2 regions of the Lysinibacillus sp. Ag94 genome follow, and region 2 is predicted to be linked to the other one. Evidence: a T-box and tRNA genes for the amino acid it is inferred to sense, from the RefSeq annotation. Region 2 holds a T-box; the other holds one or more tRNA genes.
The links. A T-box is a leader RNA that pairs with one kind of tRNA and senses whether it is charged. The one in region 2 lies ahead of tyrS (tyrosine--tRNA ligase), so its partner is inferred to be a tRNA-Tyr.

Region 1 (8,784 bases), 820 kb from region 2:
CATAAATCATTTGCTGAAACAGACGGTATTACAAACGTAGCAATTAAAGAAGAGAAGAATCATGTCAGTGTAAAAGTTGCGATTGCTAAAACTAATACACCTGAACAATTACAGCTACAAATGAAAATTGTTGAAGCTCTAAAGGAAGCAGGTGCTGGTACAGTTGGTATTCGTTTCGAAGAGCTGTCAGCAGAAAAACTACAGAGCTTCCGTGGCGTAGCAACTGAGGCTGAGGCACAAGATATTTTATCTCCACTTAGCACAGTCCAAGTTATTTCAATTGCCTCTGGTAAAGGCGGTGTAGGGAAATCTACAGTTTCAGTTAACTTAGCTGTTGCATTAGCTCGTTTAGGTAAAAAAGTTGGCTTAATTGATGCTGATATTTATGGATTCAGTGTGCCCGATATGATGGGTGTTACAGATATGCCTAAAGTGGTAGACAATCGAATTTTCCCTGTTGATCGTTTAGGTGTAAAAATGATTTCAATGGGCTTCTTTGTTGAAAATAACGCACCGATTGTATGGCGTGGGCCAATGTTAGGGAAAGTGTTAGATCAGTTCTTCCGTGATGTAGAATGGGGTGAACTAGACTATCTACTATTGGACTTACCACCAGGTACAGGTGACGTTGCATTAGATATTCACCAAATGCTTCCTTCTTCAAAAGAAATTGTCGTAACAACACCGCATCCAACTGCAGCGTTCGTTGCTGCTCGTGCAGGTGCAATGGCTTTACAAACAGATCATGAAATTTTAGGTGTTATTGAAAACATGGCATGGTATGAATCGAAATCAGGTGACCGTGAATTCGTATTCGGTCAAGGTGGAGGTCCTAAATTAGCAGAAGAACTACGTACAGAGCTACTTGGTCAAATTCCACTTGGTCAGCCTGACTGGTCAGAGGAAGATTTTGCACCTTCTGTTTATGCTGAAAAACACACAACAGGACAAATTTATTTAGATATCGCGACGAACATCATTAATAAATTAAATAAATAATGAAAACGGATTTCCTCGAACAATGGAGGAAATCCGTTTTTCATATATGAGTGGTTACTCAGAGCCTTTTTGCTCATTACCTCCACCACCGCCACCAGCCTCTTTTTTACCGCCGCTAGCTTTACCTGTCTCGCCACCGCTCTTCTTAATAAGCTCCTGCCATTTCGTTTGCATAAGCGGACTTTCAATCGTTTCCTTGACGACTTCCTCCATTTGTTTTCTCATATTGGAGGATTTTAAAATAGTCTCTAACTGCTTTTGCATATCTGGCTGGCCAAAGAAAGCTTCCATATCTTTTTGGAAGGAAGGATCTTTTATTAATTCCTTCATAATATCCTGTTGCTGCTTTTGCATACTTTTAGCGACAGTTTCTTTAAACTTTGGATCTTCGAATGTTTTCTTCCAAAAGTCTTCTGCTTCTTTGGAAAGCAGTGTAGCTTCGGTAGCTTTTTTCACTTCATCATGCTCCAAAACCAATAATTCACGGAAACTTGGTTCCTCTAAAAGCTTTCGCAACGCCTTTTTACCATCCTCTGTTTGTAAAGAGTCGATCATTATTTTTTTTATTTCATCATAGGACATGGTAGAGGCTTTATCTGGTGAAGAACAGGCAGAAAGAAAAAGCATTAGGATTAGTAGTAAGAAGAATTTTCGCATCAATCGTCAGTCCTTTCTATAAATAGACTCTTTCAATTATTGTTCACATTTATGATGACTTTATGTATTGGTTACGATGAGAAATAGCTTTTTTAACAATGCATTGTTAAAATAAGTACAGATATACATTGAGAAATTGGGGGACTTTTAGTTGTGACGATACGAAATTGGGCAAAGTTTTTCTTCTTTGCGATGCTTGTTGGTGGCGCAGTTAACGGAGTATGCAGTTTATTTTTTCGCTGGGACTTCTTCCAGCCATATATTGCAAACGGTCAATGGGGAGAGTTTTTGGCCGGGCTTTTATGGATGGTTTTCTTAGGATTTACGATGAGTGTTATTGCACAGGCAGGCTTTTTTGCTTATTTAACGCTCCATCAAGTAGGGGTAAATATTTTTAGAACACTTACATTATGGAATTGGATACAGCTATTACTAATTGCTATTACTATTTTTGATATTATATTCTTCCGCTTTATACCGGATGTAAAAGAAGGTCAAAGTTGGGTATTCTATAGTTGTTTGTTAATTTCTTTAATATTCAGTGCTATAGCAACGGCTATTCAAAAAGTAAAATTAACAGGAAAAAAACATGTTTTCATTTCAGCATTATTTTTTATGATTGTTATTACTACATTAGAATGGACAATTGCATTAATGGGTCGCGATGAAAATATTAACGAGTATGTTGCACTTTTACTATTCCCACTACTCGCTGTAAATGCGTATCAATTATTAGTATTACCAAAATATAATGCAAAATCCGAAGAAGATCGTCAAAAATTAGAAGCGCGCCGTAAAGCACGTCGTCGTGAACAAGCTAAAAATGCATAATAAAAAAAGAAGTTGCCTCTATTTTTGGAGGCAACTTCTTTTTATGGTGATTTTTTAGTTTGAACTTTATAGCCGAATATATTTTCCTCAATCGACATAAATTTATTTTGTTGTAGAAATGTATTCAGCTCTTTTAACGAGATGTTATTATTTTGGTGTAAAGACATAAAAACAAAATCTCCCTTTTGTAATTTAGGTGTTTTTTCACCTTTCCAGATGAGAGAGGGAGAAAGTATATTCATCTGCTGTTGAAATAAGTTGTTTTGTAAATCCTGCGAATACTGATGATTTCGTGTTGCAAACCAAAGTGGTGTTTTTTGAAAATGCTTTTCGTAAATTTTAATATCTTTTTGAACGACGGCAAGATCAATCGGCTTATCTACTGAATCCTCAGGTCCTAATAATCCTGTAGGTAGTTTTCGCTCTTGAATGATTTTTAGGTGGTCAGGTGAACGTTCAATCCATGCAGCATCTAACAATAGAAGCGGATAAGGTTCTTTTACAGTTTTAAGCCAGTCCAACAGGGTGTCATCAGAGAAAGAAATTTCGACAATAAGTGATGTACCATAATGTCCTTTTGTTACAACTGCTGGAGCATCAGCAATGTTGAATACAGAAATCATAGTAGAATTTATCGGCTTTATAAAGATAAATAGTATTACGATTAAAAACAGTGAAATCAACGTTTTACGAACCATCTTAACGACCTCGTTTCTATATTTTTAACTTCTTTCAGCAAATGTTTTCGTAGCGAAAGTGAAACGTCAGCTACAAATGTTTCCTGGGCGGTGAGATGAATGCGGGTCTCAGCTACTTTCCAGCGGGTGTTCAAACATCTGTACTTGTCGCTACGCAAAGACATCCGCTGGAATAGAGGAACTATAGCTAAAAACTTCACATCCTGTGAAAATGTCTAAGAACATCGTGTTGACCCAAAGCTTTGTCACGTCGCATCCATGCGATAACGGCTAACTGACCTGCATCGGTGCTGCTGACGCTACACTTTCGCACAAAAGACATCTGTGGCTGACGCTACGTTAGCACTGCGCGTTCGCACAAAAAACATTTGCAGACCTAAGCATAAAGCCTATTCCGGACGCAATTAGCCGAGGCATAATTGATATGAAAAAATAAGTTCCTAAAAAAACTTATGATATAGTGTTGACTTTCATGAATAATCGATGTTATTATGTATAAGTCGCCAAGAGGTGACGCAGTAAATGAAAAAATGAACCTTGAAAACTGAACAAGCAAAACGTAATCAATAAAGTTTTTAGTAACTAACCATGAGTTAGTGAATGAAACAAAATTTTGGACATCAAACATGATGCCAGCAAAACAATTTGAGCTAATCAAATTTCTTTTTATGGAGAGTTTGATCCTGGCTCAGGACGAACGCTGGCGGCGTGCCTAATACATGCAAGTCGAGCGAACAGAGAAGGAGCTTGCTCCTTTGACGTTAGCGGCGGACGGGTGAGTAACACGTGGGCAACCTACCTTATAGTTTGGGATAACTCCGGGAAACCGGGGCTAATACCGAATAATCTATTTCACTTCATGGTGAAATACTGAAAGACAAACATTCAATGCACCGTTTATCCAGTTTTGAAAGAACAATCTTTCAAGGGTTTCAAGATACGAGTAGTTCGAGGAAGCGATGGAGAGAAGGAAGGAGCGTACTCAAGTACGTGACTGACTGAACGACAGAAGCTGACGAAGAAATACGATGTATATTGAAAGCCGAAAATAGTCTAGTGATGATGGCAAAGAGGTCACACCCGTTCCCATACCGAACACGGAAGTTAAGCTCTTTAGCGCCGATGGTAGTTGGGGGATTCCCCCTGTGAGAGTAGGACGTCGCTAGGCGCAAAAAGTCGCTGCTGATAAACTCAGTAGTGGCTTTTTTTATATGCAAAAGAATAATTAAATACTAGCAATATATATAAAGGAGACATTTCAACCAAGTGAATGGTAAAATGTCTCTTTATTATATTTTATACAGTTGTTGTTGCTGCTCGTAGTTCTATACGACGAATCTTACCAGAAGTTGTTTTTGGTAGCTCATCGATAAAGACAATACTACGAGGATATTTATAAGGCGCTGTTAATGCTTTAACGTGCTCTTGGAGTTCTTTTATTAACACTTCCTCATCACGATCTCTGAAGCTTTCTCGTAAGATGACAAAGGCTTTAACAATATGTCCCCTAATTTCATCTGGAGCTGCGACTACAGCACATTCTTGTACAGCTTCATGTTTATTTAAAGCATCTTCTACTTCAAATGGCCCAATTGTATAGCCTGATGAAATAATGATGTCATCTCCTCGACCTTCAAACCAGAAGTAGCCGTCTTCATCGCATTTGGCTTGGTCTCCAGTAATATACCAATCTCCACGGAAGGCAGCTTGTGTACGTTCAGGCTCACGATAGTACTCCTTAAATAGAGCAGGAGAAGATTTGTGTACTGCAATATCTCCAACTTCTCCAACCGGTACCTCGTTGCCTTCATGATTTATAATACGAACAATATTGCCGGGTGTAGGAACACCCATTGAACCTGGACGTAAATCTATATTTTCAAGTGTGCCGATTAATAAAGTATTTTCTGTTTGTCCATAGCCATCACGAACTTTAAGATTGAAATTTTTCATAAATGTTTCGATGACTGGTCGATTTAATGGTTCACCAGCTGAAACAGCACTGCGTAGAGAAGATAAATTATAGTCTTTTAAATTATCAATCTTCGCCATAATTCGATATTCCGTTGGAGTACAGCACAATACATTAACCTTTTCTTCTTGAAGCAGTTTAAGATATGTTTTTGCATCAAATCCTCCGTGGTATACAAATGCAGTAGCGCCCAGCATAATAGTCGATAAAAATGGGCTCCAAATCCATTTTTGCCACCCTGGAGCTGCTGTAGCCCAAACTAAGTCACCTTCACGTACACAAAGCCATTGTGAAGCGGCCGTTTTAATATGTGCATAACCCCATCCGTGTGAATGAACAACTCCTTTTGGTTTGCCAGTTGTGCCAGATGTATAAGAAAGAAATGCCATATCATCTCTTTTAGTAGCAGCTGCTGTAAATGTATCTGGCTGAGTACTTGCTAAGTCATCTAAAGAGGTCCAATCACCAGTAGCAGTGCCTATAACCAATTTATTATTTAAAGCCTCCACTGAAGAAGTAATACTATCTACCTCACTAGTGAACGCTTCATAGGCTATTACTGCTCTTGCAGAAGAGTGTTCCATACGATATTCTAAATCACTTGCACGTAACATTTCTGAACAAGAAATAGGAACAATCCCAGCCTTTAGACAGCCAAGGAAGACAAAATAAGCTTCAGGCAGACGAGGAATAATAACTAATACGCGATCTCCTTTTTGAAGCCCCTTCTTCGTAAAGGCGTGCGCGTATTGGTTCATTTTTTGAACAAGTTCAACATAGGAAATTGTTTGACGCTCCTGCTGAGTATTTAGCCACCGTATTGCTTGGCGATCACTATCACGAGAAAATTTCTCCAATTCCTCTGTAATATTATAAAATTCCGGTGCAATTAAATCGTTTGTTACCATATGAACATTCCTCCCCTAATCAAATTTGATAGAAAATTCATAAAACTATTTTTATTTTATCAATTGCAATAATATACAGCAAGAATATTCTGTACATGAAATAGAAATATTAGATTTAATAGAGAACTATTACGTTTCTTGTTGCTGCATAGGAAGACTTCGACAAAAAATATAAAAATTTTCACAAAAAGTATTGCATAATTTATAATGCTTGCTATAATAATAAATGTACTTAAGAGGTTTTAAAAACCGAATTGAATAGTATTGTTCCGAAGTAGCTCAGTTGGTAGTAGCACCTGACTGTTAATCAGGTTGTCGCAGGTTCGAGTCCTGCCTTCGGAGCCATTTTTTTGCTCATTTTTAAAGGTGATGTATACATAAAATTTTTTCAAAAAAGTATTGCATCTTACGACGAAAAATGTTATCATAATACTTGTCTTGTTTGAGACATTTGAAAATGGCCCCTTGGTCAAGTGGTTAAGACACCGCCCTTTCACGGCGGTAACACGGGTTCGAATCCCGTAGGGGTCACCATTTTTTAAAGCATTGTAGTAATGCAAAGGCTTAAAAATAAAATAAAAAACTGTAAAGAAATGAACACCTGTTTCTATGGAGGATTAGCTCAGCTGGGAGAGCATCTGCCTTACAAGCAGAGGGTCGGCGGTTCGAGCCCGTCATCCTCCACCATATGTGTTATTTCGGAGGGGTAGCGAAGTGGCTAAACGCGGCGGACTGTAAATCCGCTCCTTAGGGTTCGGCGGTTCGAATCCGTCCCCCTCCACCAGTTTTTTATAATGATTGGGGTATAGCCAAGCGGTAAGGCAACGGATTTTGATTCCGTCATGCCTAGGTTCGAATCCTAGTACCCCAGCCATTTTTATTTTTTGAGCCATTAGCTCAGTTGGTAGAGCATCTGACTTTTAATCAGAGGGTCGAAGGTTCGAGTCCTTCATGGCTCACTTTTATAAATAAAAAAAGTGTAACATTAACTACAGATACTAATCTCTTGCTGAAAACAGCAGGAGATTTTTTTATACTCTCTTTAATTGCATAAATATTCATAAAATTGCGAGGTTGAGCCAAGGAGGATGCAGGCTTTACAATAGTCTTACAATCTAAAGGGGGTATGGAAAAATGAATAAACTAAATGTTTCTATTATTGGTGTACCAACAGATTATGGGCAAACTCGCAGAGGGGTAGATATGGGGCCGAGTGCTATTCGTTACGCAGGCGTTGTAGAGCGCCTAGAGGCAATAGGACATGTAGTACATGATCAAGGGGATATACGTGTTAGTCAAAAACAAGATGGCATTATTGTTGATAAGCAGCTACTTAATTTAGAGGAAGTTATCGATGTAAGTACGTCTTTGGCGAAAAGTGTAAATGAAGCAATTGAACAAAAGGAGTTTCCGCTTGTACTTGGTGGCGACCATAGTATCGCTATTGGCACTCTTGCAGGGCTAGGTGAGCATTATAAAAATTTAGGCGTTATTTGGTTTGATGCGCATGCTGACTTAAACACTCCAGAAACGACGCCATCTGGTAATATACATGGTATGCCATTAGCTATAAGCATTGGACTTGGTCATGAACGGTTAGTGAAAATTCGTAATAATGTACCGAAAATTAAACCTGAAAACGTTATTATTATAGGAGCGCGTTCTGTAGATCCAGGAGAACGTGAATTAATTATCCAGCAAGGAATCAAAGTATATACAATGCATGAAATAGATCGTCTTGGGATGACGCGTGTCATGGAAGATGCTCTAGAATATTTAAGGGGGCGCAATGTAGATGGTTTGCATTTATCACTTGATTTAGACGGTTTAGATCCACTTTATACGCCAGGGGTTGGGACTCCTGTAGCTGGTGGTATTACATATCGAGAAAGCCATTTGGCAATGGAAATGCTTCAGGAATCAGGTTTGCTAACATCTGCTGAATTTGTTGAAGTTAATCCAATTTTAGATGAGAAAAATAGAACTGCCGATGTTGCAGTAGCATTAATGGGCTCTTTATTTGGCGAAACACTAGTTTAAAGAAATTTAACAAAAAATTGTCTATTGCCACAATGTATAAAAATCTTTTGCTATAATTAATAATAAAACGAAACTTTTCTTATCGATAGGTCGTATAGTATAAGACAGTTGTAAAGGTGGAGAAATAAACACAATGGATGCGTTAGTAAACAAGAAAATTAAACAAGTGCTTAAAGGTGATCAAAACGCATTTGCAGATATTGTGAGTCTCTATCAGCACAAACTGTACCAAGTATGCTATAGGATGTTAGGGAACAAGCAAGAATCTGAGGACATTGCACAAGAAGCTTTTGTTCGTGCCTATATGAACTTGCATACTTTTGATCAGAAAAGGAAATTTGCGACGTGGCTTTATCGTATAGCGACAAACCTTTGTATAGACCGTATCCGGAAGAAAAAGCCGGATTACTATTTAGATGCAGAAGTAGCTGGTACAGAAGGACTTGATATGTATTCACAGATCGCAGCAGATGACCAGCTACCTGAAGAACAGATAGAGCAAATGGAACTGCAAGATCGTATTCAATATGAAATTGGACGTTTGCCTGATAAGTACCGTTCAGTTATAGTATTGAAATATATTGAAGAATTATCATTACAGGAAATTAGCGAGATTTTAGATATGCCTCTTGGAACGGTGAAAACGAGGATTCACCGCGGACGTGAAGCATTACGAAAG
Region 2 (8,784 bases):
ATATCGATTCCAACATACTCAGTTGATAAGGCTCTACTGCTTTTTCTGAATGTCCTGCCTCTCTTAAATTTACTAAAAATACTTTGTTTGTTTTTGTAAATGTCTCCGCAAAATAATCTCCTGTCCGATTAAATACAGAGTAATGATGGGTCATACAAAGTGGTTTCCCTTCTCCCTTGATAAATATTTCAAAGGTCCCACGTGATGTATTAAGTAATTCCTTTTCCCAATATCCCACTGTTATCTCCCTTTCTTATTAAACTATCCTGCACCTGCATCGTTAGTTTAATAATACTCAAATTGAACCAAACTGGAAATTTTTATCTGGTTCCACCATTTCAACAGCTCTGAGTGAAAACGTAGTTCTAACGTAGTGGTAGCAACAATAATTACTATAGACGAAATTGATTCGGTGCCAAAAAAATTCAAATTTTCACGATAACAGCCGTAGTTGATTTTGATACAATTTCCCTCTCCAGCTTTTTTCGTTTAGTTCGCAATAAAAGCCCTACCATTAGGTAAAGAATTGTAGTAATAATGCCAGCCGTTGGGGAAACAAGGAATTCTTTCCCTTGGGCAATTTTAATATAGCCATCAAGAATAAGCGGATTTACAAGTGCATCTTCTGTCGTATGCATAAGGACAAGTGGCCATATACTTTTCGTCATTAAATAAATTTCTGTATACATTACTGTCCAGCAAATCATCGTCACTATACCTATTAACGCAAATAGCCATCTATCTACAGGAAGTACACTGAAGATATCACTTTCTGATAGGAACACTAAAAAGTACGGAATATGCCACGCTCCCCAAACACCACCAACAATACAATATAACCGAAAATCACTTACTTTTAACGTTAAAAGTTTACTTGTCAAATACCCTCTCCAAACGGATTCCTCAAAAAAGTTTTTAATAAACTGAATCAGTAAACCACCAACGAAAACCGAAACTAGTGCATCTAAATTAAAATCCGAAAAATCCATCCAGCCAAATAGATAGCTTACTAACAAAACTATAGAAGTGACGCTAGGATAGGTTAGGAGAGAGACAATATACCATTTTATGTTACCTTTCAAATTAGGGAATAAGCCAATATCTCGCCAACCATCTCCCGCAAAGGCACGTAATAGTATAGTTGTCAGCAGCGGAAACACTAGCCAAATGCCCATTCCAAGCGTGTCACCTCTAGGCTGTTCAGGGATGAAGCGATCTACAAAAACACCAAGCCAACCACATAGCAAAACAACAACTATAAAAATTATTAAGTTGCGTTTTGTTTTCATTTTTCAATCCACCTCCCTGTTTTCAAGGATTGAAATAACCCACATCGTATTTGGACAAGGAGTTTCAGGATGCAGCGCAATGTATTGAGCGATTCCTTGAATAGAACACCAAAATGCTACGGCAAGGGCTTCAGCATTACCCTGTTTAATTTCACCTAGCATTTGCCCTTTCTCTATTAATGGAACACTCTTTCTTATTACTTTATCTGCCTCCATGAGCATTTCTTTTAAATCTTCCGACAAGGAATCAAGATGTTGTGCATTTTCCATTAGGACAAACATTTTTGCTGCAGACGGGTTTGTACGAATCATGTCAAACAACTCCTCAGCAGCGGCTGTAAAAATAGCTAATGGGGATTCATTCGTAAAACTAAAATCCATTTGAATCCTTTCACACCCTATACGAATAAGCTCTTCATAAAGCCTTTCCTTAGAGTCAAAATAATGAAAAAGCAACCCCATGCTCATATTAGCAGCTTTAGCAATATCAGCAACTTTCGTTTCACCATATCCCTTCCGAATAAACAAATCTAATGCAGATTGTAAAATCAATGCCCTTCGTTGTTCTTTTTGTTCATGTCTAATTGACATCACCCCCACCCCTTATTGAATATACTTTCATTGAAATAGTATTCAATAAAATGGCAATTATTCCTGCAAAGTGCCCAGAAAATAAAAACTTTAATAAGATTAATTAATATAGACCAATGAAAAAGGAATTCTTTTATCTTTACGGAAGTCTAAATAGGAAAGATTAAAAATTCAAAGGAGGAAATATTGGGGTTTCTGAACTTACTGTGCTATGATTTTTTCCCTAGAAAAGCATTAAAGCGTCCAATTAAGCTATTTGGTTCGGTTATAAGCAGGAGGTATATCTTTTAATAATCACAGCGGTTATCCTCCTATCAGTTCAGATTCAACGGCAATTTTCTATATGGCACATTATTCGGTAACTCTCGCATTATGGATTTCCTTAAACAATTTAAAAAGGAGGATCAAATAATTTTATATATTCCTGTAAATTATGACGATTTTATGTACTTTAAAATAGTAATTACACAATAAAAAACAACTTAATCACTACTATTACAGTAAAAACAAATTATCAATTATTTACTATTCTATTCTCCTTTAAAATAGAACACATTTCCAAAAAATATATTTTATTTTCATAGAAAAACAATTTTCGATCCTTTTTAAAATTAACACTTCTAGGCAATTCAACCTTCTGTCACCTCAAAATAAAGATAACTTTTTTGTAAAATAATAACACAATTAAAATTAACAATTTTAATAAAAATACGAGTTGAACTTTTACAAATAATAGAATACTATGAATTTCGAAAGGTGGTTCGCCATCATTCAAGCAATAACAATTTTTTTAAAGGGGTTGGAAATATGTCAGACGTTCTAAAGCAATTTGTTATGCCGAAAACAAACTTATTTGGACCTGGAGCAATTCAAGAAGTTGGTAAACGCTTAAATGATTTAGAAGTGAAAAAGACATTAATCGTAACAGATGAGGGCTTACACAAACTAGGTCTCTCTGAACAAATTGCTAACATCATTATAGCTGCTGGAATTGATGTAGCAATTTTCCCGAAAGCAGAACCAAATCCAACAGATCAAAACATTGAAGATGGGATTACAGTGTATCACGCTGAAAACTGTGACTCGATCGTTTCTCTTGGAGGAGGTAGCGCACACGATGCAGCGAAAGGTATCGGACTTATTGCTTCGAATGGTGGACGCATTCATGATTACGAGGGCGTTGACAAATCACAAAACCCATTAGTGCCATTAATCGCTATTAACACAACTGCTGGTACAGCAAGTGAAATGACTCGCTTCACGATTATCACGGATACAGCTCGTAAAGTGAAGATGGCTATTGTGGACAAACATGTTACACCACTACTATCAATTAATGACCCAGAGCTAATGATTGGCTTACCTCCTGCTCTAACAGCGGCAACCGGTTTAGATGCATTAACACATGCAATCGAATCATTTGTATCGACAAACGCAACACCAATTACTGACGCTTGCGCTGAAAAGGTACTTCAGTTAGTTCCTGAATATTTACCACGTGCCTACGCAAACGGTGCTGATTTAGAAGCACGTGAACAAATGGTTTACGCACAATTTTTAGCAGGCATGGCGTTTAATAACGCTTCACTTGGCTACGTACATGCAATTGCTCATCAATTAGGCGGCTTCTATAATCTACCACATGGTGTATGTAATGCTATTTTATTGCCTCATGTTTGCCGCTTTAACTTAACAGCACGTACTGAGCGTTTTGCAAAAATTGCTGAATTGTTAGGTGAAAACGTTGAAGGATTAAGTAAACGTGATGCTGCGGAGAAGGCAATTGTAGCAATCGAAAAACTTTCTAGCGATTTGAACATTCCAAGTGGCTTCCGCGAACTAGGTGCGAAGGATGAGGATATTGAAATCTTAGCGAAAAATGCAATGTTAGATGTATGTGCTGCAACAAACCCACGTAAAGCTATTTTAGAAGACATTAAACAAATTATTACAAATGCGATGGGCCCTGTAGCGAAAGAAGAAGAATCACTCGAAGCTATCGCACTTTCTTAATAAGTAATCAGAAGGTATGTCTCTTGGCATGCCTTTTTTTATTGAGAAAAACATTCTGTCATTGTATGTGATTCCAACACTAGCTATACTTTTCTTAAAAAGAATTGGAGATAAGAAGATGCGTTTAATATCAATTTGTCCTAGTAATACCGAGCTTGTTGCTTATTTAGGCCTGACTGATCAGCTTGTTGGAGTCGATGATTTTTCGGATTGGCCATTATCAGTTAAAAACTTACCTCAGCTTGGCCCAGATTTATCAATCGATATGGATGCATTAGAGGCGTTGCAGCCTGATCTTGTACTCGCATCCTTAAGTGTCCCTGGAATGGAAAAAAATATTGAAGCGTTACAAGCTAGAAATATTCCCCATATTGTTTTTAATGCTAATTCATTAGAGGAAATCGCACAGGATCTCCATACTTTAGGTAAAGCCTGTGGAGCGGAAGGACGTGCACAAGAAATTTCTGAGGAATATTTACAATGTATCGATTGTCTTCGCACAGTTGCTCAAACGATTCCTAAAAAACCAACCCTCTATTGGGAGTGGTGGCCAAACCCTATCTTTACACCAGGTAACATAAATTGGCTAACTGAAATAAGTGCCATTGCTGGTGGGCAAAATCTGTTTCAAGATGTAGAACTAGCAAGCGTGCAAACTGATTGGACTGATGTTGTAAGGCGCGACCCAGACTATATTATGATGGCTTGGGTAGGGGTTGCATTTGAGCGGATTCAACCGGCTAATTTATTAAAGCGTGCACAAGTGCAGGAGCTTCAAGCCGTTAAAATGAAACGGCTTCACGTAATGGAGGAATGGCTTTATTGTCGCCCATCACCACGCCTCATAGAGGGTGCATTAAAGCTAGCGAATATGCTCCACCCCGAAGAATATAAGCACGTAAAGCTTCCTAGTTTTTTAGATAGCTAAAAGAAATAATCAAGGAGGTCTTTGTTAATATTGTTCACTTTAAATAGAGTGTTTTCCGTTCCAGGCTACCCGCTTTGGCTCATCTGACGCCCCAGGAAAGCACCGGAAATCACCCCCTCGTTTTGCAGAAGAGCCACATAAAGAAACATCCCCTCAAATTTCGAGGGGATGTTTGACATGTTTGTTCGAATTAAACAAACTTCACCATATGGTATTTTTTCTTGCCGCGACGAACAATACTGAATGCATCTTCTAAACGATCTTTGCCGTCGATTACATATTCTAATGCAGTGACTTTTTCACCATTCACGCTAATCGCACCATTTGTTACGTCTTCACGAGCTTGACGTTTGGAAGGTGAAATACCCGCTTCCACTAATAATTCCACAATGTTTTTATCTTCTTTAGTCAATTCAATAGAAGGAACATCTTTAAACGCATCCTTCATTTCATCAGCAGAAAGTGCTTTTAAGTCTCCAGAGAATAAAGCAGCTGTAATGCGGATTGCTTGGTCTAAAGCTTCTTGACCATGAATTAAGCGAGTCATTTCTTCGGCTAGTGCTTTTTGCGCCTTACGTAAATGTGGTTCCTCTTCTACAGATACTGCTAAAGCTTCAATTTCTTCACGAGAAAGGAATGTGAAGATTTTTAAGTATTTTACAACGTCAGCATCTGCAGCATTAATCCAGAATTGGTAGAACTCGTATGGAGAAGTTTTCTTACTATCTAACCATACAGCACCACCTGCTGTTTTACCAAATTTCGTACCGTCTGCTTTTGTTACTAAAGGAATTGTTATACCAAAAGCTTTCGTTTCTTCCTCATGTGTTTTACGAATAACTTCTAAACCTGTTGTAATATTCCCCCACTGGTCAGAGCCACCTACTTGAATACGACAGTTGTAATGATTGTATAAATGATTGTAATCAATACCTTGAATTAAAGTATACGCAAACTCAGTAAATGAAATCCCTGTATCAAGGCGTGATGCAATCGTATCCTTAGCTAACATGTAATTCACGTTAATTAATTTCCCATAATCACGTAAAAACTCAATCGTATTTATATTGCCAATCCAGTCACGGTTATTCACTAATTGTGCACCATTACCATCTTCTGCAAAGTCAAAAATACGCTCTAATTGACTACGGATACCTTGAACATTTTTATCAATTTGCTCAACAGTTTGTAATTGGCGTTCTTCCGAGCGACCAGATGGATCGCCAATCATACCAGTCGCACCACCTACTAATAAAATCGGACGGTGCCCTGCTTTTTGGAATCGACGTAGCGTTAAAAGAGGCACAATATGCCCAATGTGCATAGAATCCGCAGTTGGATCAACACCACAGTATAAAGAAACAGATTGATCATCTAATAATTTTTTCATACCTTCAGCATCAGTTTGTTGGTATAACAATCCGCGCCATTCTAAGTCTTGTAATAATTCGTTCGTCATTTTTATTCCTCCTAAGTGTTTAATATGTTGTGTAGGGAGAATTATTTTAGAAACAAAAAAGTCCCTACACGCAAAACATTGCATGCAGGGACGTTAATAACTAACGCGGTACCACCCGGCTTGAAGATGTCATCCATCTTCCTCTTCATTCAACCGCCTTTATCGCAGGCGCGCACGTCTAAGCTCCAAGCACGTAATTCGTCTCTACATTATGACCAGCTTTCACCAACCGCTGGCTCTCTAAACAGGGAATATAGACACTACTGCAAGCTCTTCATCACTAGAAAACTATAAGCATTATTCTATACGATTCTTTTTCATTGTCAATAACTATGTTCGACCTAAATCAATATGTGCTATAATAGACAAGATTTTAGGAGGTCGATACATTGAAAGATTGGATTGAGAAAATCAATGCAAAGATCGATGAATTAATTCAACAAAAATGGATGAAGAAATTACGTATTTCAGGAAGTGTTACCTGGAACTTATTTTTACTATTTTTAGTCTTTGCATTGGTAGGTACTGTATTTGCCGGGTCAGTTGGCGCTGGCTATTTTGCGTCACTTGTAAAAGAAGAGCCACTACGCTCAAAGCAAGAATTACGAAATGAAATTTTCAACTACGATTCAACGAGTGAGATTTATTTTGCCAATGATATTTATATCGGAAAATTACGTACAGATTTAGACCGTCGGGCAACAACATTAAACAATATCGCACCTGATGTTATTAATGCGGTATTAGCGACAGAGGACGAGTATTTCCGTGAACATAACGGAATAGTTCCGAAAGCTGTCATCCGCGGGCTACTTCAAGACGTCACAAACTCTTCCACTCAAACTGGTGGTTCTACACTAACACAACAACTTATAAAAAACCAAGTATTAACAAACGAAGTATCTTATGAGCGAAAAGCAAAAGAACTTTTACTTGCTATGCGTTTAGAGCACTTTATGAAAAAGGAAGAAATTTTAGAGGCCTATTTAAACATAATTCCTTACGGTCGTAACTCTTCCGGTCGAAACATTGCAGGGGTTGAAACAGCTGCTGAAGGTATTTTCAATGTAAAAGCAAAGGATTTAACGCTTCCTCAAGCAGCGTATATAGCTGGAATTCCTCAAGCACCTTTTACTTACACACCTTTTACGAATACGGGTGCACTTAAAAGTAAAGAAGCTCTTCAACAGGGTATTGACCGTATGAAAACTGTACTTTATCGCATGAAAGACGCAGGTTACATTAACGAAGCTCAATATAAAGAAGCACTCGCTTATGATATTACCGCTGACTTCCGTTCACCAGAGATGCGCACAGAGGATCGCTACCCATGGCTAACATATGAGCTCGAAAGTCGCGCGACAGAAATTATTGCTGAAAAACTAGCGGTAGCAGATGGTATTGATCCAGAACGCTTAAAAAATGAAAAAAAATTAAAAGATAAGTATACGATCCTAGCAGATCGTGATGTCCGTTCAAAAGGTTATCGCATCTATTCAACTATAAATAAGGATATGTACGATGCGATGCAAAAAGCAGCGGAAAACTTCAAAAATTACGGTCATACATACACCGTTAAAGACAAGGATCCTGCAACAGGTGAAGCAGTGGAAACTGAAATGCCCGTACAGGTCGGCAGTATTTTAATTGAAAATAATACTGGACGTATTTTAAGCTTTGTCGGTGGTCGTGACTTTGAATTAAAAAATTATAATTATGCTACACAGGCAAAACGCTCAAATGGCTCAACAATGAAGCCATTACTCGTATATGCACCTGCAATAGAATACGGTGTAATCGGTGCAGGTAGCCCATTAGTCGACGTAAAATTCTCTGTTGGCAGTTGGAGTCCGAGCAACTATATTAGTAACGATGAACGAGGACTTATACCTGCACGTGAAGCTTTAGCTAGTTCACAAAACTTATCTGCTTTACGTCTATATTATGATATTCTTAACAGACGTCCTGCCGATTATTTAGTAAAAATGGGGATCTCAACTTTACAACCTGATGACTTTACAAACCTTGCAGCTGGGATTGGGGGAGTAAAGGATGGTATTACAGTTGAAGAGAACACCAATGCCTATGCAACATTCGCAAACGGCGGTCAATTCATTGACGCTTATATGATTGATAGAATTGAAGACCAAAATGGAAATATCATATATAAACATGAAGTTAAACCTGAACAAGTGTTTAGTCCTGAAACTTCTTATATCGTTACAGATATGTTACGAGATGTGTTAACACAAGGAACAGGTACAGTTGCAAGAAATTCACTTAAATTCTCTGCTGACTTTGCTGCTAAGACAGGTACTTCGCAAAATTATAAAGACGTTTGGCTAGTTGGCTATAACCCGAATGTTTCTCTTGGTGTATGGATGGGTTATGATAACAATCAATCACTGTATACATTTAATAATACGTATCAACAGCCTAGTGTGCGAATTAACAAGCTATGGGGATCATTAATGAATTCTGTGTATGATGTCGATCCACAATTA

Region 1: it encodes a tRNA-Tyr, which carries the amino acid that the T-box ahead of tyrS (tyrosine--tRNA ligase) is inferred to sense. The anticodon was not compared.

Annotation. Positions count from the first base shown of each region.
Region 1 covers NZ_CP096780.1:4,451,781-4,460,564, reverse strand. The annotation lists gene MY533_RS21135 (P-loop NTPase) at 1-999, shown strand, start outside; gene gerD (spore germination lipoprotein GerD) at 1,054-1,656, opposite strand; gene MY533_RS21125 (KinB-signaling pathway activation protein) at 1,810-2,487, shown strand; gene MY533_RS21120 (hypothetical protein) at 2,529-3,185, opposite strand; rRNA gene rrf (5S ribosomal RNA) at 4,238-4,353, shown strand; gene mbcS (acyl-CoA synthetase MbcS) at 4,482-6,065, opposite strand; tRNA gene MY533_RS21105 (tRNA-Asn) at 6,334-6,410, shown strand; tRNA gene MY533_RS21100 (tRNA-Glu) at 6,525-6,599, shown strand; tRNA gene MY533_RS21095 (tRNA-Val) at 6,677-6,752, shown strand; tRNA gene MY533_RS21090 (tRNA-Tyr) at 6,766-6,849, shown strand; tRNA gene MY533_RS21085 (tRNA-Gln) at 6,865-6,939, shown strand; tRNA gene MY533_RS21080 (tRNA-Lys) at 6,952-7,024, shown strand; gene rocF (arginase) at 7,200-8,105, shown strand; gene sigW (RNA polymerase sigma factor SigW) at 8,239-8,784, shown strand, end outside.
Region 2 covers NZ_CP096780.1:3,635,372-3,644,155, forward strand. The annotation lists partial or broken gene MY533_RS16995 (alpha/beta fold hydrolase) at 1-238, opposite strand, end outside; gene MY533_RS17000 (CPBP family intramembrane glutamic endopeptidase) at 426-1,289, opposite strand; gene MY533_RS17005 (TetR/AcrR family transcriptional regulator) at 1,293-1,880, opposite strand; gene MY533_RS17010 (iron-containing alcohol dehydrogenase) at 2,688-3,893, shown strand; gene MY533_RS17015 (cobalamin-binding protein) at 4,012-4,821, shown strand; gene tyrS (tyrosine--tRNA ligase) at 5,012-6,280, opposite strand; T-box leader at 6,364-6,567, opposite strand; gene MY533_RS17025 (transglycosylase domain-containing protein) at 6,670-8,784, shown strand, end outside.